DNA from 4 places in the Enterobacter sp. AC1 genome. Region 3 is predicted to be linked to each of the others. Evidence: predicted binding sites of a transcription regulator. Region 3 holds the regulator's gene; each other region holds the start of a gene.
What was found. Region 3 encodes CRP, which controls carbon source genes, mostly activating them, when cyclic AMP is high. Its sites were predicted from a motif close to ATGTGANNNNNNTCACAT; they were not measured.

Region 1 (5,101 bases), on a different contig from region 3:
GAGGGGGCCGTCTGAGCAGGCATCATTTTATGGGGATCCCTCAGCCCACCGGAGGCTGGACTCCCTTCCCTGTCTCCAACCTCCTGCTTTTGCTGAAATTTAACAAATCAGATCTTGCTCCCAATGATTAACCCTACAACGTGTAATGATTTATTTAATTACATAATCATTGACGAGGGAGCATCATGATCACCATTGAGTTTGTTGTCATTCTCCTCTGCCTGCTGACGGGTACACGTTTCGGCGGGATGGGGCTTGGGTTAATAAGCGGTATTGGTCTATTTATTTTATGTTTTGTCTTTGGCCTGCAGCCGGGCAAGCCGCCGGTCGACGTTATGCTGACTATTCTCGCGGTGATTGGCTGCGCGGCTACCCTGCAAACGGCGGGCGGCCTCAACGTCATGATGCAGTTTGCCGAACGTCTGCTGCGCAAACACCCGCAGCACATCACCCTGCTCGCCCCGTTTACCACCTGGATGCTCACCTTCCTGTGCGGAACCGGGCACGTGGTGTACACCATGTTTCCCATCATTGCGGATATCGCGCTGAAAAAAGGGATCCGCCCGGAGCGCCCAATGGCCGTGGCATCGGTGGCATCGCAGATGGCGATTACGGCCTCCCCCGTTTCCGTTGCCGTCGTGTCGCTGGTCTCCATCCTGGCGGCCCAGCATGGGATCGGTCACGCGTGGGGGATACTTGAAATACTCGCCGTGTCGGTTCCCGCTTCCCTTTTCGGCGTGGCCATTGCGGCCCTGTGGAGCTTGCGCCGCGGAAAAGATCTGGCTGACGACGCAGAGTTTCAGGAAAAGCTGAAAGATCCAAAGCAGCGCGAGTTTATCTATGGCGGAACGGAGACGTTAATGGATCAACGTTTCCCAAAACAGGCCTACTGGTCCACGTGGATTTTCTTTGCCGGTATTGCCGTGGTCGTTCTGCTGGGAGCATTTCCTGAACTGCGCCCCGCCTTTGAACTGAAGGGCAAAATGACGGCGCTGTCGATGAACCTTGTCATCCAGATGATGATGCTGATTGCGGGCGCCGTGATGCTGATGGCCTGCAAGGTCAATGCGTCCGCGATTTCAAACGGCGCGGTGTTCAAGGCAGGAATGGTCGCGATCTTCTCGGTGTTCGGCGTGGCGTGGATGAGCGATACCTTTTTCCAGGCGCATCTCGACGAGCTAAAGCTGGCGCTGGAAGGCGTGGTGAAAAGCCACCCGTGGACGTATGCGATTGTCCTGTTTCTGGTGTCAAAACTGGTGAACAGCCAGGCGGCTGCGCTGACGGCCGTTGCGCCGATGGGTCTGATGTTGGGCATCGATCCGAAAATGCTGATCGCCTTTTTCCCGGCCTCATACGGCTATTTTGTCCTGCCGACCTATCCGAGCGATTTGGCCTGCATCGGCTTTGACCGTTCCGGCACCACCCGCATCGGCAAATTTATCATCAACCACAGCTTTATTTTGCCGGGGCTGATTGGGGTAAGCTGCGCGTGCGCGGCGAGCTACCTGCTGGTCCAGACATTCTTTTAGCGGCATCAACGGGCGACACAGACTGTCGCCCATCTGCCCGCTTTAGTGGGACTCACCCTGCGGCGTGAATCGCAGTTCAATCAGCGCAATAGCCTTCTGGATCGCACGAAGCGTAACCGGGTCAGCGGCAGCAGGATGGCTGGCGAAATCGATGTTTTTCAGCTGTGTAGACATCTTCTCGCGCACTTCAACCGGCGCAATCACGTCCAGAACATCAAGGATTTGTTTGATAACCAGCTGGCATGCAACAACGTCAGACACCAGCTCCTGATCGGCGCTCAGGTTTTGTGACATGGGGGCGTTCTCCTTATTTAAAGGCCGCCATAGTAGCAAAACGCAGCCCCTTTCATCTCCCCTTCGTCGTCTGCAAAGACAAAAAAACCTGCCGAAGCAGGTTTTTTTATCAGAACATGGCGCCCGGCGGCACGTCTTTGAACGTGCGGCAGTAATTGGCCCACATGCTTTTCAGGATTTTGCGCAGTTTCACGATGAGGCTCCATTAACTTGTTATACAACTTTATTATCAACGTGCCTATAATATGACCATCGTCACAAAAATCAATATTTTTGTGATGCCCATCACAATTTTTCCGGCATGTGGCCTGATAGTGTTCATCTCTGACCCGTTGCGAAGAGTGAGGGCAGATTGTCCGGCTATTCCAGGCATTGCTGCGGGCATCTGCGGGTACGATAACGTATTTCCATCCACTCAGAGCGAACCATGAAAAGAGTCATTGTAGCCGGCACGCTCCTGCTGCTCGCAGGGTGCAGTATTAACCGCCAGGCTGAAGTCAGCAGCCTCGACGCGCCGAACGGCATCGTCCGCCTCAACTACGGCCAGGCAGTGCTGCAAAATGCGTATTCCGATGAGTATGTGAATAACGGCACGGCGGCAAAAGCGTGTCAGAGCATGGGGTATGCCACTGCTTCAGCGTATGGTCAGCCCATCAAAACCTGCACCCTGACCAGCGGCGCGTTGTGTCTGAACGAGAGCGTGACCATCCAGTACAAATGTATGGGGTATGCCGTTAACCCTAAGTCAAATAATCCGTGGTATTGATCAAGGCTGCCAGCGTTTGCTGGCGGTTTATTTTATTACGAACAAAAACAATTCTCATTAATAAATATAAATATCGCCAATGCGTTTTATTCCCATTCGTATTTTAAATAAAGAAATAATTATTTTACGTTTTGCAAATAATTAAATAACAAATTATAGTGTCGCTCATTGTGAACCAGAAATAATAACCCGGAGCGCCACCATGCTGAAAACTGAAATGATCGACAAGCTCAACGCACAAATGAACCTTGAGCTTTTTTCGTCTCTCCTCTACCAGCAGATGAGCGCCTGGTGTAGCTACCACAGCTTCGAAGGCGCAGCTGCGTTTCTGCGTCGTCACGCTCAGGAAGAGATGACCCATATGCAGCGTCTGTTTGATTATCTGACAGATACGGGCAGCCTGCCGCGCATTGAAACCGTGACATCCCCTTTTGCTGAATATAATTCTCTCGACGAACTGTTCCGCGCCACCTACGAGCACGAGCAGCTGATCACGCAGAAAATCAACGAACTGGTTCATGCCGCTATGACCAGCCAGGATTATCCCACCTTTAATTTCCTGCAGTGGTACGTCGCAGAACAGCACGAAGAAGAGAAGCTGTTTAAATCCGTTCTGGATAAATTATCTCTGGTGGGTAAATCAGGCGAAGGTCTTTACTTTATTGATAAAGAACTTTCCACTCTGGATACGCAGAATTAATATCAATGCGGTGCTGCTTTCCGGCACCGCGTTAATTTACCCTTCCCCCTCATCACCTCCCTTTTATTTCCTGTACGCCTTGTTTACGTCACGCCTGACCCTTGCCCCACGTCGGACTGGCGGCAGCGCAATGCGTAAACCTTGCATTACACCCCTTGTAACGGTGGTTTGACGAATTACTGCTTTTGCCTTACTCTGCGCCGCAGATTTTGTTGCGGTTAAGCGTCGTTGTAGAGGAAAGCGTGAAAAACAGAACCCTGGGAAGTATTTTTATCGTCGCCGGAACGACAATTGGCGCAGGAATGCTGGCAATGCCCCTGGCGGCCGCAGGCGTGGGATTTGGCATGACCCTGCTGCTGCTGGGTACGCTCTGGGCCTTGATGTGTTACACCGCCCTGCTGCTGCTTGAGGTTTACCAGCACGTGCCCGCCGACACCGGCCTGGGTTCACTTGCGGCACGCTACCTGGGACGTTACGGCCAGTGGATCACCGGCTTTAGCATGATGTTCCTGATGTATGCCCTGACCGCCGCCTACATCAGCGGCGCCGGGGAGTTGATCGCCTCCAGCGTTAATGACTGGTTCGGCTCTGACATTACCCCTGCGACGGGGGCTATCTTCTTTGCGCTCATCGGCGGCGGCGTGGTCTGCGTGGGGACATCGCTGGTCGATCTGTTTAACCGTTTTCTGTTCAGCGCCAAAATTCTGTTCCTGATTGTCATGCTGGTCCTGCTGGCGCCGCATGTACATAAGGTCAACCTGCTGACGCTGCCGCTGGAAAAAGGGCTGGCGCTTTCCGCCATCCCGGTCATCTTCACCTCGTTTGGCTTCCACGGCAGCGTGCCGAGCATCGTCAGCTATATGAACGGCGATATTCGCAAGCTGCGCCGCGTCTTTGTCATCGGCAGCGCGATCCCGCTGATCGCCTATATTTTCTGGCAGCTGGTCACGCTGGGCAGCATTGACTCTTCAACCTTTATTGGGCTGATGGCCCAGCACGCGGGCCTGAACGGTTTTCTGCTGGCACTGCGCGAGGTCGTCACCTCCCCGCACGTTGAGCTGGCGGTACACCTGTTTGCCGACCTGGCGCTGGCGACCTCGTTCCTGGGCGTGGCGCTTGGCCTGTTTGATTACCTGGCCGATCTGTTCCAGCGTCGCAATACCGCCGCCGGGCGCTTACAGACCGGGGCAATTACCTTCCTGCCGCCGCTGGCATTCGCGCTATTTTATCCGCGCGGGTTTGTGATGGCTCTGGGATACGCAGGGGTGGCGCTGTCGGTTCTTGCTCTGCTCCTCCCTTCCCTGCTGGCATGGAAGAGCCGCCTGCAGCATCCGCAGCAGGGATACCGCGTGGCGGGGGGCAAACCGCTGCTGTGCGTTGTGTTTGCCTGTGGAGTGGTGATTATTCTGGTGCAGGTGTTGATTGCAGCGGGAATGCTGCCGGAAGTGGGTTAAATAAAAAAGGGGCTATCATCAGCCCCTTTTTTTATCAGTGCAAACAGCAGCTCTTAAACTTCTTCCCGCTGCCGCAGGGACACGGATCGTTACGCCCAACCTTGGTGCCGTTCACCGTCGGCTTCTTCACTTCCGGCTGCTGCGGGTTGTTGACCCAGTAGTTATACAAGCGCAGCGCCGCAGGCTGAATATGCTCAATGCTGGCCATATAGTCTTCTTCGGTCAGCGCATCCAGCTTTTCGCTGTTCTCTTCCGTACCGTGCAGCGCAATCACATCAAGATCGGCCTTCAGCGCTTCCGGCAAGGCTGACCAGTCCGTCAGCGCCACGCCGCGCATGTAGCCGTAGCACCACTCTTC
Region 2 (5,101 bases), on a different contig from region 3:
CGGCCAGTTTGATTACGGCGCCAGCCTTGTGAAATCCCTTGCCTCGCTGCTGGTCGTTGCCAGCGGAAGCGCCATCGGGCGTGAAGGGGCTATGATCCTGCTCGCCGCCCTCGCCGCCGCCTTTTTCGCCCGGCGCTTTACGCCGAAATCAGAATGGAAGCTCTGGATTGCCTGCGGTGCCGCGGCCGGGATGGCCAGCGCTTACCATGCCCCCTTAGCCGGAAGCCTGTTCATTGCAGAGATTCTGTTCGGTACGCTGATGTTGGCCTCGCTCGGCCCCGTGGTTATTGCGGCGGTGGTGGCGCTTATCACCACGCAGCTCCTGGCACCCGGTGCCGGCACGCTCTATGAGGTGCATCTGAGCGGCATCTTCAGCGCGGCAGACTATGCCCTGCTGGTCGCCATGGGCCTGCTGGCGGGTCTCTGCGGGCCACTGCTGATGTGGCTGATGGCGTGCAGTCATTCTTTATTTTTGCGCCTCAAACTTTCCCCGCCGTGGCAGCTGGCGCTGGGCGGTTTGATCGTCGGGCTCCTTTCTCTCCTCACGCCAAAGGTGTGGGGGAATGGCTACAGCGTGGTTCAGGCTTTTCTGCTCGCCCCGCCGCTGCTGACGGTGATTGCCGGGGTGTTTGTCTGTAAACTGCTGGCGGTGCTGGCTAGCAGCGGCTCGGGTGCGCCGGGCGGGGTGTTTACGCCCACGCTGTTTGTCGGCATGGCGACGGGGATGCTGTTTGCACAACTTTTTGCGCTGTGGTTACCGGGGTCTGAAACGGCGATTTTGCTGGGTCTGGCGGGGATGGCAACGCTGCTCGCCGCGACCACGCATGCGCCTATTATGTCGGCGCTGATGGTTTGTGAAATGACCGGGCAGTATTTTTTACTGCCCGGCTTGCTGGTTGCCTGCGTGGTGGCGTCCGTGCTGTCGCGGACGTTACGCCACGACTCGGTCTACGGTCAGCACGCCACCGAGGGAAGAGAGATCGATGTACTGCGCTAGCTCGCGCTGCTCGGCGCGGGGCAGATAAGGCAGCTCTCCTACCAGCGGCCCCGGCAGCTTAGTACTCAGCACGTCGATGATCTCGGCGTAGTGCGCCAGGCCCGGGTTGATGCGGTTTGCTACCCAGCCAATCAGCGGCAGGCCGTCATTGGCAATCGCCTGCGCCGTCAGCAGCGCGTGGTTGATGCACCCTTCCTGGATACCCACAACCATCACCACCGGAAGCTGTTCCTGCACCACCCATTCAGACAGCGGGCGCAGGTCATTCATCAGGCTGCGCCAGCCGCCCGTGCCTTCAACCACCACGTGATCGACCTTCTCGCTCAGGTTCGCCAGGCCGTCGGACAGCAGAGGGTAATTAATCAGGCCGCTGTGCGCCACGCTGCTCTCCTCTTCGCTTAACGCAATGGGGTTGACCGCGTGATAAGGCAGTTCCAGCGACGAGACGCTTTGCAGCACCAGGGCGTCTTTATTACGCAATCCCTCTGGCGTCTCTTTACTCCCTTTTGCGACCGGTTTGTACCCTGCCACGCGTTTACCGCTTGCTGCAAGAGCCTGCAGCAATGCGCGGGATACAACGGTCTTGCCGACAGAGGTATCTGTACCAGTAACAAAGAAACGCTTAAGCATGACTCACTCCACCTCTTGGGTATGCTTCAAAATATAAACCAGGTAAATAATTCAGTGGAGGAAGTCTACGGGATGCGTGCGCTACCCGGCTTGAGATAGCGCAATTTTTCTTACATCTGCGGAAAAGAGTTAACCCTGTAACAGGCGGATCAGCAGCGATCCGTTATACATGGCGTCTTTGACCAGCGCCGCCCCGGCCATCGTGCCCTGGTTGGAAAACTGGGTGCTTTCTACCGCAATATTTTTGCTGTACGCGGGAAGCGACTGCTGGTGAATGCAGGCCGAGATCGCCGGGAACAGGATCTCCGCCGCCTGGCTGAGCGGCGAGCCAATGAGGATTTTTTGCGGGTTAAAGAGGTTCACCATAATCGCCAGAATGCGGCCAACGTTATTCCCCACGCCGGTAATAATGTCCTTCGCCAGCAGATCGCCCTGGCGCGCGGCGGCGCAGAGTGAATCTACCGTGAGGGGTTGGCCGTGCAGCGACGAGCTCATGGACTGGCCGAGGCGCACCTGCGCCAGCTCCAGCACGCTTTCCACGCTGGCAATGGTCTCCAGACAGCCGTGGTTGCCGCAGTAGCAGCGCTTGCCGTACGGGTCAACCTGAGTGTGGCCAATTTCCACCAGGCTGCTGCTTCCGGCGTGAAGAAGACGTCCGTCGGTGATCACGCCCGCCCCGACGTTATGGTCGATGACCACCTGAATCACATCCCGCGCGCCGCGGGAGGCACCAAAGAGCGCCTCCGCCATGGTCCAGGCGCTGATGTCGTGCTGAATATAGACCGGCACGCCGGTGTGGTTTTTCAGTGCTTCGCCCAGCGGCATCTCTTTGACGTCGTCGTAAAACGGCATGCGGTGAACAATGCCATTTTCGGTATCAATAATGCCCGGCATGGTGATGGCAATCGCGGTTAAGCGCTCAAGCCGCTGCTGGTGGCGGATAAAGAAGCGATCGATGTGCGTGACAATCGCATCGAGAAGCGGTTCTTCCGCGTTGAGGGGCAGCTCAAGCCGGTCTTCCACCACCAGCTTGCTGCTGAGATCGCGCAGCGCGAGGAAGATCTCCCCCCGGCTGATGCGCAGAGAAAGATAGTGCCAGGCTTCCGTCTCGACCACCAGCCCGACGGCCGGACGGCCGCGGCTGCCCGGCTCCTGAATTTCCGTTTCCTGAACCAGGTGCGCTTCCAGCATTTCGCGGACAATCTTGGTGATACTGGCGGGTGCCAGCTGTGCCAGGCGCGAAAGATCGATACGCGAAACCGGACCAAGCTGATCAATCAGGCGATACACCGCGCCGGCGTTGGTCTGCTTAATCTGATCGATATGCCCTGGCTGACTATCAGCAACCACCTCGTACTCCCTTATTTTCGAGCTTCGAAATAAACTGTGGGCTATGGTGAAGCACTTGCATGGCTGTCGTCAAATATTTACTTAGCCATGTGATTTACCGCACATTTTCGCCCACTTTTCCCTGGAAATATCACCCTAAAGAGGCGGTAATGAGCTGCTGTTTGAAGCGCTGTGCGGCATGGCTCTGTTCACGATGTTTTGACCAGACCAGCCACATCTCTGAAACGGCGTCCTCTTCGGCGATGGTCACCCAGCGCATTTCGCGCAATTGTACCCGTTTAAAGGAGGCCGGGAGAATAGACACCCCCAGCCCGGCGGCGACCAGGCCAATAATGGTCATCGCTTCCCCGACCTCCTGAGTGATGACCGGCGCAAGATCGTAGCGGCGCATCAGCCCCAGAATATCGTCATACAGCCCCGTCCCGACCTGCGGGTCAAAAAAGACGAACGGCTCTCTTGCCAGCTCTGCCAGCGACACCGACGGACGCGACGCCAGCGGATGATCGCGCGGGATCATGGCCATCAGCGGCTCGCGCAGAATAACCTGCCACGCCAGCGTGTCCGGCAGCTGGGTATTACGCATCAGCCCCAGATCCAGCGACCCCTCATTGAGCGGCGCGATCTGCTCGCGGGTATTGATTTCGCGCGTCTGAATGTGAACATCCGGAAAATGGCGGCGGAATGACGAAAGGGTCTCCGAGACGGCGCTGATAAACGGCGCTGACGAGGTAAACCCGATTCGCAGCTCTCCCGCTTCACCGAGATACAGCCGTTCTGCCCGGGCGGCGGCATCCTGGACCATGCTAAGGATTTGTCGGCTGTCGACGAGAAACTGCTTTCCCGCCGCCGTCAGGCTCACGCTACGGTTGGTGCGGGCCAGAAGACGCGCCCCGACCTGCTGCTCCAGGATCTGAATCTGCTGGCTTAACGGTGGCTGAGAGATGTTCAGCCGTGCCGCCGCGCGGCCAAAATGCAGCTCTTCGGCGACGGCGACAAAGTAGCGGAGATGACGCAGCTCGATATTCATATTTTTAAAGTATCATTTGAGATTATTAATATATTAGACAGAATATTTACATTTTCCTACCCTGAAGAGGTGGTCATACCCGTCACCAGAAATCACGGGGATGTTTAAGCAAGGAAACTGTGTGAGTCGTACAACTTCCATTGATATCGATCCGGCCAGCGACATCAATGATTTACCCATCGCATCGCAGCCGGTTCAGTTTATTAAACGTGGTACCCCCCAATTTATGCGCGTCACGCTGGCGCTCTTTTCCGCCGGTCTGGCGACCTTCGCCCTGCTCTATTGCGTTCAGCCGATCCTGCCCGTGCTTTCACATGAATTTGGCGTATCGCCTGCCAGCAGCAGCATTTCACTCTCGATTTCTACCGGTATGCTGGCGGTTGGCCTGCTCTTTACCGGCCCGCTTTCCGACGCCATCGGCCGCAAGCAGGTGATGGTGACGGCCCTGATGCTGGCCTCGGTCTGTACGCTACTCTCGACCATGATGACCAGCTGGCACACCATTCTGGTGATGCGCGCGCTGATTGGGCTATCGCTCAGCGGCGTGGCGGCGGTCGGGATGACCTACCTCAGCGAGGAGATCCACCCGAGCTTTGTTGCCTTCTCGATGGGGCTTTACATCAGCGGGAACTCGATCGGCGGGATGAGCGGACGCCTGCTGAGCGGGGTGTTCACGGACTTCTTTAACTGGCGTATCGCGCTGGCCGCGATCGGGTGTTTTGCGCTGGCATCAGCCCTGATGTTCTGGAAAATTCTGCCGGAGTCGCGCCATTTCCGTCCTACCTCCCTGCGCCCGAAAACGCTGTTTATCAACTTCCGGCTGCACTGGCGCGACAAGGGGCTGCCGCGCCTGTTCCTGGCAGGCTTCCTGCTGATGGGCTCCTTCGTTACGCTGTTTAACTATATTGGCTATCGCCTGATGCTCTCTCCGTGGCACCTGAGCCAGGCGGTGGTCGGCCTGCTTTCCGTAGCGTACCTGACCGGTACCTGGAGTTCGCCGAAGGCCGGGGCGATGACCGCGCGCTATGGGCGCGGTCCGGTGATGCTGTTCTTCACGGCGATGATGCTGCTCGGCCTGCTGCTGACGCTCTTCTCCT
Region 3 (5,101 bases):
TTCCAGCGCGTGCCGACGGTGGACACCTCCAACCCGTTTGCCGCCAAAACGATCCCTTCTCTGGATGAGAGCTTTGTGGTGATCCATTTCCGCAATCTTGAAGGCATCGATTACCCCTGGCTGCTGGCGATGCTGCAGGGCTCGTTTATTTCGCACATGAATACATTGGTGGTGCCGGGCGGAAAAATGGGACTGGCAATGGAGCTTATCATGACGCCGCTGGTAGAGCGGCTGATGGAAGGGAAGCAGATCGCATAATCATATTCCCTCTCCCGGTGGGTTGAGGAATCCCCAGTATTTTTTTACCAAAAGCGACGAATGCTGTTTCAGGAAAATGAATGACTTACAGCGACGCCCTGGTCCGGCTGTAAATCGCTGAGGCGTTTTCTGCAGGCCGGGGCGAGGCGCAGGGATGCGCCGAGAGGGCGGGCTTTACAGGGATGTTACCTCCGCCCGTCCCCGATAAGCCGGAAGGAATAAGCCGAAGGTACCGCGCAGCGGCGATTTACCGCCGGGAGCCAGGGTCGCCAGGGTGGTGGCGATTGAGCCACCCTGGCACGTTCACAGGTATTGTCGTTACAGAGTAGCAAGGAACATAAAGTGAACGGAATAACCTCCACAGCCGTATGTTCCCCCTCACCCCAACCCTCTCCCTCAAGGGAGAGGGGGTCGTATGTGCAGGCATTATTTTATGGGGATCCCTCAGCCCTGTGGGAGGGGGTGAGGGCATCAACACGCACGATGCCCCATCAATCACGCCTCAATCACTTCATACGAATGGGTAATTTTTACCGCTTTCTCCAGCATTAACGCCACCGAGCAGTACTTCTCCGCAGACAGGTCCACCGCGCGTGATACTGCGGCATCTTTCAGTTCTTTACCGGTCACGATAAAGTGCAGATTAATGTGCGTGAACAGGCGTGGCGCCTCTTCGCGACGTTCGGAAGTAAGCTTCACTTCGCAATCGGTCACATCATGACGGCCTTTTTGCAGAATCGACACCACGTCAATCGCGCTGCATCCGCCTGCCGCCATCAGCACCATTTCCATTGGACTTGGCGCTTTGTCGCCGGAGTTACCATCCATCAAAATCTGGTGTCCTGACGCGGACTCGCCCAGGAACGTTAAACCCTCAACCCACTTCACGCGCGCTTGCATATTTTTGAACTCCAACGTTGCATTTTTGGTGACAGATTACGCGTGCGTTACATTTCTCGCAATGGAAGGCGACCTGCATCATGCTGAAGCGAGACACCAGGAGACACGCGGCGAAAGCTATGCTAAAACACTCAGGATGCTACAGTAATACATTGACGTTACACGTGTATGCAGAGGACATCAAACTTTACTGGCTGCGAAACGTTACGGTAGCCGACTTCCCAGGGTATGGGTAAGAATTCGATTGCAACCCCAGAGTCCGGATGCATCTGATGACTCTGGTGACAGCTTATAACAGAGGATAACAGCGCATGGTGCTTGGCAAACCGCAAACAGACCCGACTCTCGAATGGTTCTTGTCTCATTGCCACATTCATAAGTACCCATCGAAGAGCACGCTGATTCACCAGGGTGAAAAAGCGGAAACGTTGTATTACATCGTTAAAGGCTCGGTGGCAGTGCTGATCAAAGATGAAGAAGGGAAAGAGATGATCCTTTCTTATCTGAACCAGGGCGATTTCATCGGTGAACTGGGCCTGTTTGAAGAGGGCCAGGAACGTAGCGCCTGGGTTCGTGCAAAGACAGCATGTGAAGTGGCTGAAATTTCTTACAAGAAGTTCCGTCAGCTGATTCAGGTTAACCCTGACATCCTGATGCGTCTTTCTTCCCAGATGGCGCGCCGTCTGCAGGTCACCTCTGAGAAAGTGGGTAACCTCGCCTTCCTGGACGTGACTGGCCGTATTGCACAAACGCTGCTGAACCTGGCGAAACAGCCAGACGCAATGACCCACCCGGACGGCATGCAAATTAAAATTACCCGTCAGGAAATTGGTCAGATCGTCGGTTGTTCCCGTGAGACAGTGGGCCGTATCCTGAAAATGCTGGAAGATCAAAACCTGATCTCCGCCCACGGTAAAACCATCGTGGTCTACGGAACGCGTTAATTCCGCTTAAACGGCGTGTCACCCCAGGGTGTCACGCCGTTTTTGTCTCTACTCCCCATGTGGCGCAGGCTGATCTATCACCCGGAAGTTAACTACGCACTGCGACAAACGCTGGTGTTGTGTCTTCCCGTGGCCGTGGGCCTGATCCTCGGACACCTTCAGCAAGGCCTGCTGTTTTCTCTCGTGCCCGCCTGCTGCAACATCGCCGGTCTGGACACGCCGCATAAGCGCTTCTTCAAACGCCTGACTATTGGCGGCTGCCTGTTCGCAGGCTGTAGCCTCGCCGTGCAGCTTCTGCTTGCCCGGGACATCCCGCTGCCGCTGATCCTGACCGTGCTGGCCATGACCCTCGGCGTCACCGCCGAAATCAGCTCGCTGCACGCCCGCCTGCTTCCCGCCTCGCTAATTGCGGCCATTTTCACGCTGAGCCTCGCCGGGAATATGCCGGTGTGGGAGCCGCTGCTGATCTACGCTCTGGGGACGCTGTGGTACGGGCTGTTCAACTGGTTCTGGTTCTGGCTGTGGCGCGAACAGCCGCTGCGCGAATCCCTGAGCCTGCTCTATGTGCAGCTGGCGGATTACTGCGAAGCCAAATACACCCTGCTCACCCAGCATACCGATCCGGAAAAATCCTTGCCGCCGCTGCTGACGCGCCAGCAAAAGGTGGTGGATCTGATAAGCCAGTGCTATCAGCAGCTGCATATGCTCGCCGCCAACAAGAATCACGAATACAAACGGCTGCTGCGCACCTTCCAGGTCGGGCTGGACCTGCAGGAACATATCTCCGTTAGCCTTCACCACCCGCAGGAGGTGCAAAAGCTGGTCGAGCGCAGCCACGCCGAAGCGGTGATCCGCTGGAACGCGCAGACCGTATCGGCACGTCTGCGGGTCCTGGCTGACGACATTCTCTACCACCGCTACCCCACGCGCTTTAACATGGAAAAACAGCTCGGCGCGCTGGAGAAAATCGCCCGCCAGCATCCGGATAACCCGGTTGGCCAGTTTGCCGCCTGGCACTTCAGCCGCATCGCCCGCGTGCTGCGAACTCAGCGCCCGCTTTATCCTCGCGATCTAATGGCGGATAAGCAAAAGCGGCTGCCGTTATTGCCCGCGCTCAGAAGCTATCTGTCTTTGAAATCGTCCGCCCTGCGCAACGCCGCAAGGATTAGCGTTATGCTCAGTACCGCCAGCCTGATGGGCATGGCGCTGCATCTGCCGAAACCCTACTGGATCTTAATGACCGTGCTGTTTGTCACCCAGAACGGCTACGGCGCCACGCGGGTGCGTATTCTGCATCGGGCGGGCGGCACGATGGCCGGGCTGATTATTGCGGGCGTGACGCTGCACTTCCACGTGCCGGAAGGCTATACCCTGGCTGGCATGCTGGCGATTACGCTGGTGAGCTACCTGATAATCCGCAAAAACTACGGCTGGGCGATGGTGGGCTTTACGGTGACGGCGGTATATACCCTGCAACTGCTCACGCTCAATGGAGAACAGTTTATTGTCGCCAGGCTGATTGATACCCTCATCGGCTGCCTGATTGCCTTTGGCGGCATGGTCTGGCTGTGGCCACAGTGGCAAAGCGGGCTACTCAGGCAAAACGCCCACGACGCGCTGGAGGCCGACCAGCAGGCCATTCGCCTGATCCTGAGCGACGACCCGCAGCCCTCCCCGCTGGCTTATCAGCGCATGAAGGTCAACCAGGCGCACAACGCCCTGTTTAACTCGCTCAACCAGGCGATGCAGGAACCGGGCTTTAACTCGCACTATCTGGCGGACATGAAGCTCTGGGTGACGCACAGCCAGTTTATCGTCGAGCACATTAACGCCATGACCACGCTGGCGCGCGAGCACACGATGCTGACGCCGGATCTGGCGCAGCGCTATTTGCAGTCGTGTGAAATTGCGTTGCAGAGGTGTCAGCAGCGTCTGGAGTATGACTCGCCCGGTGAATCGGGAGATTCGAATATTCTGGAAGCGCCTGAAACACTGACCCACGGGCCAATGAGCACCCTTGAGCAGCATCTGCAGCGCGTTCTGGGGCATCTGAACACCATGCACACCATTTCGTCGGTGGCATGGCGTCAGCGCCCGCATCACGGGATTTGGTTAACGCGCCGGTTAAAGCGAACCGAGTATTAGCCTTTAACGATCTTCGCGACCGCCGCGGCAAAGCGGGTTAATCCATCTTCAATATCTTTATCTTCCACCACCAGCGACGGCGCAAAGCGCATCACGTCAGGTCCAGCATTGAGCACCATCACCCCTTCGTGCGCGGCGGCGTGCAGGAAATCACGCGCGCGGCCTTTGAACTGCGGCTTCAGCTCGGCGCCAATCAGCAGCCCCATGCCGCGGATCTCGCTGAAAACATCATATTCATCGTTAATCTGCTGGAGATGCTTCACGAACAGCTCACGCTTCGCGCTAACGCCGTTCAGCACCTCAGGCGTATTGATAATATCAAACGCGGCACCCGCCACGGCGCTCGCCAGCGGGTTGCCGCCGTAGGTAGAGCCGTGAGAGCCCACGTGGAACGCGGAGGCAATATCCTGAGTGGTAAGCACCGCACTGACCGGGAAACCGCCGCCGAGCGCTTTGGCGCTGGTCAGGATGTCCGGCGTCACGCCGTAGTGCATGTAGGCAAACAGATCCCCGGTACGCCCCATTCCGCACTGCACTTCATCAAAGACCAGCAGCGCCTGATGCTCGTCGCACAGTTCGCGCAGCCCTTTCAGGAATTCCGGCGTGGCCGCCGTCACGCCGCCTTCGCCCTGAATAGGCTCGACCACCACCGCGCAGGTGTGGTCGTCCATTACCGCTTTCACCGCATGCAGATCGTTAAACGGCACGTGGACAATGTCTGCCGGTTTCGGGCCGAAGCCGTCGGAATACTTCGGCTGACCGCCAACGGAGACGGTAAAGAAGGAGCGCCCGTGGAAGGCATTGTGGAAAGCAATAATTTTGGTTTTGTACGGGCTGTGGCGCGTGGTGGCGTA
Region 4 (5,101 bases), on a different contig from region 3:
GGTGGCGGTGATGTAGAAGACGAAAGCGATAGAGATGAACACACCAGCCGTGATCGCCAGATAGAACGTCTTCATCGGGTGTTTCGTTGCTTTATAGACACCCGCTTCTTCGGCAACTTTCGCCATCGCAGCAGGGAGTAAAAGATCAAAAGGGTTGTCAGCTTTCACACTAACTCTCTCTTTATTAAGTCGGCGACGAGATACTAACAAAGCATTATAGAAGAGAAATTGATATAGATCATATCTCGCCTGGCTTATAGGCCCGCAGTGTGTATGGTTTTACGACAAATGCGGGGTAAGTGTTTGATTATCCGTATAAAAATAAATTTTAAAAGTTATGAAAAGAGTTGAATTTTTTCGTTCGACCACCTCTGAGACAGTTAATTAATATGGAGTATTTACCATAAAAAGTAACAGTAAAGCCCAGGTAAATATTATTATATTTACTCACGTTTAACTTTATTATTACATTCAACAATCATTGCCGAAGAAAATAAAAAAACGGGGCAATGAAATTGCCCCGTAATATAGCCCAGACGATTGAATACACCTACAGCTGGTAATGTTATATGCGCTTATTTTGACCAGTAAGCGGCTTTTGCTTTCTGCAGCTTTTCATAAGCCTTCAGCAGCGACTGATGCGCAGGGAAGGCTTTCAGATCGCTATCAACAGCCTGCAGACCATAGAACGGCGCTTCGCCACTCAGGGCCGCGCTGGCTGCTTCTACGGCCTCGGCGCCGTACATACGCACGAAAGCATTCAGATATTGCAGCGGCTCGCGATCCTCTTCCTGTGCGAGCAGCAACAGCGTTTGCAGACAGCGATAATAATTGGTGCGCTCGGCAGAGAAGACCGACTGGTTGAACTCCATGGTCCACTCGGTCCAGGCCAGGGCCTGATCCAGATCGCCACCCGCCAGGGCCAGCATCGCTTTCAGCTCACCGATACGCAGGGTGTACCAGCCGTTATCTTTACCGGTCGCCAGACCCAGCAGTTCACGCACGCGCGTGAAGTCATCGTGGCCTTCCTCGTCCAGCTGGGCGATCAGGTTCAGATAATCTTCTTTCTCCCATTCGCTGCCCGGCAGAGCCAGCAGCGTTTCGCGCAGATGCGCGCCCATGCTGTTATTCGCCAGCCACAGATCTTCGGCAGGGTAGATGTCGGACATGCCGGGAACAATAATGCGGCACGCGTAGACGCCAAGGTGCTCGTAGTCGGCGATATAAACGTCCTGGTCTTCGGCTTTGAAGATAGCCATAAGCGTGGCGAACTCTTCTTCGGTTGTACCGGCAAAGCTCCAGTCCACGAACGGATAGTCTGCGTCCTGCTTGAACATATCCCAGGAGATCAAACCGCTGGAGTCAATGAAGTGGGTTTCGAGGTTGGTATGCTCGGCCACCTCTTCGTCGTCAAACGTTGGCGGGGTGAACACGTCGAGATCTTTCAGGCTACGGCCCTGCAGCAGCTCGGTAACGGTACGCTCCAGCGCCACGCCGAAGTCAGGATGTGCGCCGAAGGAGGCGAAACAGGTACCGTTCGTTGGGTTAAACAGCACAACGCAGATAACCGGGTATTTACCGCCCAGCGAGCCATCATACGCAAAGATAGGGAAGCCTTCCGCCTCCAGCTTAGCAATGGATTCCACCACGCCAGGATAACGCGCGAGCACGTCGGCCGGAATTTCAGGCAGGCTGATGGATTCGGCAATGATGCGGTTTTTGATGTGGCGTTCGAAGACTTCAGACAGGCCCTGTACGCGCGCTTCATTGCGGGTGTTACCGGCGGACATGCCGTTGGACACATACAGGTTACCGACGATGTTCATCGGGATATAGACGGTCTGCTCATCAGACTGACGGGTAAACGGCAGGGCGCAGATACCGCGATCTTCGTTACCGGACTGCAGATCGATCAGCATGCTGGCCGTCAGTTCGCTGTCTGGATCGTAGAAGGCACGCAGGCGAGCGTCGAGAATACCTTCCGGCAGTTCGTCATCTTCGGTCAACGGGAACCATTTTTCATTTGGATAGTGAACGAACGGGCCGTTAGCGATGGTTTCGCCCAGCCAGAAGTCAGCGAAGAAATAGTTGGTGGACAGACGCTCAAAATACTCACCCAGCGCAGAGGCCAGTGCCGCTTTTTTTGTCGCGCCTTTACCGTTGGTAAAGCACAGGGCACAGTCTTTATCGCGAATATGTACGGACCAGACATGAGGCACCGGATTGAGCCAGGAGGCTTCTTCGATGTTAAAACCCAGGTCGGTCAGTTTTTGCTGGAAGCGAGCGATGGAATCTTCCAGTGCGGCGTCTTTGCCGGGGATAAACGTTTGAGTCATGGCGTTCACTTTTATCGTACGTAAAGCGCGCAATGATACGGGTTTTGCGTGACGGGTGCTATCTTCGGCGAAAATAAAAGCCTGAGCTATGCTTACATTCTGTAACCTACTGTTAAGGCATAGAAAAATGAAAGCGTTTGATCTCCAGCGGATGGCGTTTGATAAAGTCCCTCCTGAGTTTTTAGGCGAAGTCGCTCTGCGCAGTCTGTATACCTTCGTCCTGGTCTTTCTGTTTCTCAAGATTACGGGCCGTCGCGGCGTAAGGCAGATGTCGCTCTTTGAGGTGTTGATCATCCTGACGCTGGGTTCAGCGGCGGGGGACGTTGCCTTTTATGATGATGTCCCGATGGTGCCGGTGTTTATCGTTTTTGTCTCTTTGGCGCTGCTTTACCGCCTGGTGATGTGGCTGATGTCGAAAAGCGAAAAGCTGGAGGATCTGCTTGAAGGGAAGCCGGTCGTTATCGTCGAGGACGGACAGCTGGCCTGGGAAAATGTACAGAGCGCCAATATGACCGAGTTTGAGTTCTTTATGGAGCTTCGTCTGAATAGCGTTGAACAGCTCGGGCAGGTGCGTCTGGCAATAATGGAAACTAACGGTCAAATCAGCGTCTATTACTATTCTGACGACGAGGTGAAGCCGGGACTGTGTATCCTGCCGGATATGCTTATCGAGCGTTTCAGAACCGTACCTGAACCGGGCGAGTATGCCTGCGTGAGGTGTAGCCACGTGATCGCAATGCAGCCGGGGGATCGTCAATTATGCCCTCGCTGTGCAAATCCGGAATGGACGAAGGTTAGCCGTGCTAAACGCATTGCCTGACAGCCATTTTGTCGGTTTTGTCTTAGCGAGGCGGCAGATTGTTTTGTGTGACGCAGGGCACATTTCACGGGTCATAAGTTTTAGACATTGCGGCGCGTGTCACTGAATGATAAAACCGATATCCACAGTTATAACTTATGGCTTTTAGCGTGGTGAGGGGAAATGGCTCAAGTCTTTAATTTCAGTTCAGGTCCGGCGATGTTACCGGCAGACGTGCTTAAACAGGCTCAACAGGAACTTTGTGACTGGAATGGTCTGGGGACGTCGGTGATGGAGATCAGCCACCGGGGTAAAGAGTTTATTCAGGTGGCGGAAGAGGCAGAAAAGGATTTTCGCGATCTGCTGAATATCCCCTCGAACTACAAAGTATTGTTCTGTCACGGCGGTGGGCGCGGTCAGTTTGCTGGCGTACCGCTGAATATCCTTGGTGACAAAACGACGGCCGACTACGTTGATGCGGGTTACTGGGCGGCAAGCGCCGTTAAAGAAGCGCATAAATACTGCACGCCGAATGTTATTGACGCCAAAGTAACCGTTGACGGTCTGCGCGCCGTGAAGCCAATGAGCGAGTGGCAGCTTTCAGATAACGCCGCGTATCTGCACTACTGCCCGAACGAAACCATTGACGGGATTGCCATCGACGAGACGCCAAACTTCGGCAGCGATGTCGTGGTTGCCGCCGACTTTTCCTCCACCATTCTGTCTGCGCCAATTGATGTCAGCCGCTACGGTGTCATCTACGCGGGCGCACAGAAAAATATCGGCCCGGCCGGTTTGACTATCGTCGTCGTGCGTGAAGACCTGCTGGGTAAAGCGCATAAATCCTGCCCGTCGATTCTCGATTACACCGTGCTGAACGATAACGACTCTATGTTCAACACCCCACCAACGTTCGCCTGGTACCTTTCCGGCCTGGTCTTCAAGTGGCTGAAGCAAAACGGCGGCGTGGCGCAGATGGACAAAGTGAATCAGCAGAAAGCCGAACTGCTGTACGGCGTAATCGACAAGAGCGATTTCTACCGCAACGATGTGGCGAAGGCTAACCGTTCCCGCATGAACGTGCCGTTCCAGCTGGCGGACAGCAACCTTGACAAAGTGTTCCTGGAAGAGTCCTTCGCGGCAGGCCTGCATGCGCTGAAGGGCCACCGCGTTGTCGGCGGCATGCGTGCCTCTATCTATAACGCGATGCCGCTGGAAGGCGTTAAAGCCCTGACTGATTTCATGATCGATTTCGAACGTCGCCACGGTTAATTGCGCTGTTTTCACCCCCGCAGCGCTGCTGCGGGGTTTTTATTATGTTGAGTTGAGAGTTAAGTTTCATGGAATCCCTGACGTTACAACCTATCGCGCGGGTAGATGGCACCATCAATCTGCCTGGTTCAAAAAGTGTCTCGAACCGCGCTCTGCTGCTGGCAGCTCTGGCAAACGGCACCACCGTCCTTACAAACCTGCTGGACAGCGATGACGTGCGCCATATGCTCAATGCGCTGAAAGCGTTGGGAGTTCATTACACGTTGTCTGACGATCGTACTCGCTGCGAAGTGACCGGCAATGGCGGCGCGCTGCACGCGGGTGAAGAGCTTGAACTGTTCCTGGGCAACGCCGGTACGGCGATGCGTCCGCTGGCGGCAGCCCTGTGTCTGGGGAGCAACAACATTGTGCTGACCGGCGAACCTCGCATGAAAGAGCGTCCGATTGGCCATCTGGTGGATGCCCTTCGCCAGGGGGGCGCACAGATTGAGTATCTGGAGCAGGAAAATTATCCGCCACTGCGTTTGCGCGGGGGCTTTACCGGCGGAAACGTTGAGGTGGATGGCAGTGTGTCCAGCCAGTTCCTGACGGCGCTGCTGATGACCGCTCCGCTGGCACCGCAGGATACCCTTATCACCATTAAGGGCGATCTGGTTTCCAAACCGTACATTGATATCACACTGCACCTGATGAA

Region 1: a site for CRP is predicted at 2,097-2,114, ahead of azuC (stress response protein AzuC). Genes of this name have one in related genera too.
Region 2: a site for CRP is predicted at 3,065-3,082, ahead of mlc (sugar metabolism global transcriptional regulator Mlc). Genes of this name have one in related genera too.
Region 4: a site for CRP is predicted at 3,202-3,219, ahead of serC (3-phosphoserine/phosphohydroxythreonine transaminase). Genes of this name have one in related genera too.

What each region holds. Positions count from the first base shown of each region.
Region 1 is NZ_JBNDIZ010000003.1:91-5,191, forward strand. Features, by position in the region: gene M2433_RS09740 (anaerobic C4-dicarboxylate transporter) at 186-1,529, shown strand; gene M2433_RS09745 (DUF2766 family protein) at 1,572-1,823, opposite strand; gene azuC (stress response protein AzuC) at 1,933-2,016, opposite strand; gene yecR (YecR family lipoprotein) at 2,251-2,589, shown strand; gene ftnA (non-heme ferritin) at 2,792-3,289, shown strand; gene tyrP (tyrosine transporter TyrP) at 3,532-4,743, shown strand; gene M2433_RS09770 (YecA family protein) at 4,778-5,101, opposite strand, start outside.
Region 2 is NZ_JBNDIZ010000001.1:799,714-804,814, forward strand. Features, by position in the region: gene clcB (voltage-gated ClC-type chloride channel ClcB) at 1-997, shown strand, start outside; gene bioD (dethiobiotin synthase) at 932-1,627, opposite strand; gene mlc (sugar metabolism global transcriptional regulator Mlc) at 1,757-2,977, opposite strand; gene M2433_RS03785 (LysR family transcriptional regulator) at 3,108-4,004, opposite strand; gene M2433_RS03790 (MFS transporter) at 4,126-5,101, shown strand, end outside.
Region 3 is NZ_JBNDIZ010000008.1:49,473-54,573, forward strand. Features, by position in the region: gene M2433_RS19780 (phosphoribulokinase) at 1-258, shown strand, start outside; gene M2433_RS19785 (OsmC family protein) at 754-1,158, opposite strand; gene crp (cAMP-activated global transcriptional regulator CRP) at 1,470-2,102, shown strand; gene M2433_RS19795 (YccS/YhfK family putative transporter) at 2,160-4,247, shown strand; gene argD (bifunctional acetylornithine/succinyldiaminopimelate transaminase) at 4,244-5,101, opposite strand, start outside.
Region 4 is NZ_JBNDIZ010000002.1:666,673-671,773, forward strand. Features, by position in the region: gene focA (formate transporter FocA) at 1-168, opposite strand, end outside; gene ycaO (30S ribosomal protein S12 methylthiotransferase accessory factor YcaO) at 576-2,336, opposite strand; gene M2433_RS08040 (DUF421 domain-containing protein) at 2,464-3,156, shown strand; gene serC (3-phosphoserine/phosphohydroxythreonine transaminase) at 3,319-4,407, shown strand; gene aroA (3-phosphoshikimate 1-carboxyvinyltransferase) at 4,476-5,101, shown strand, end outside.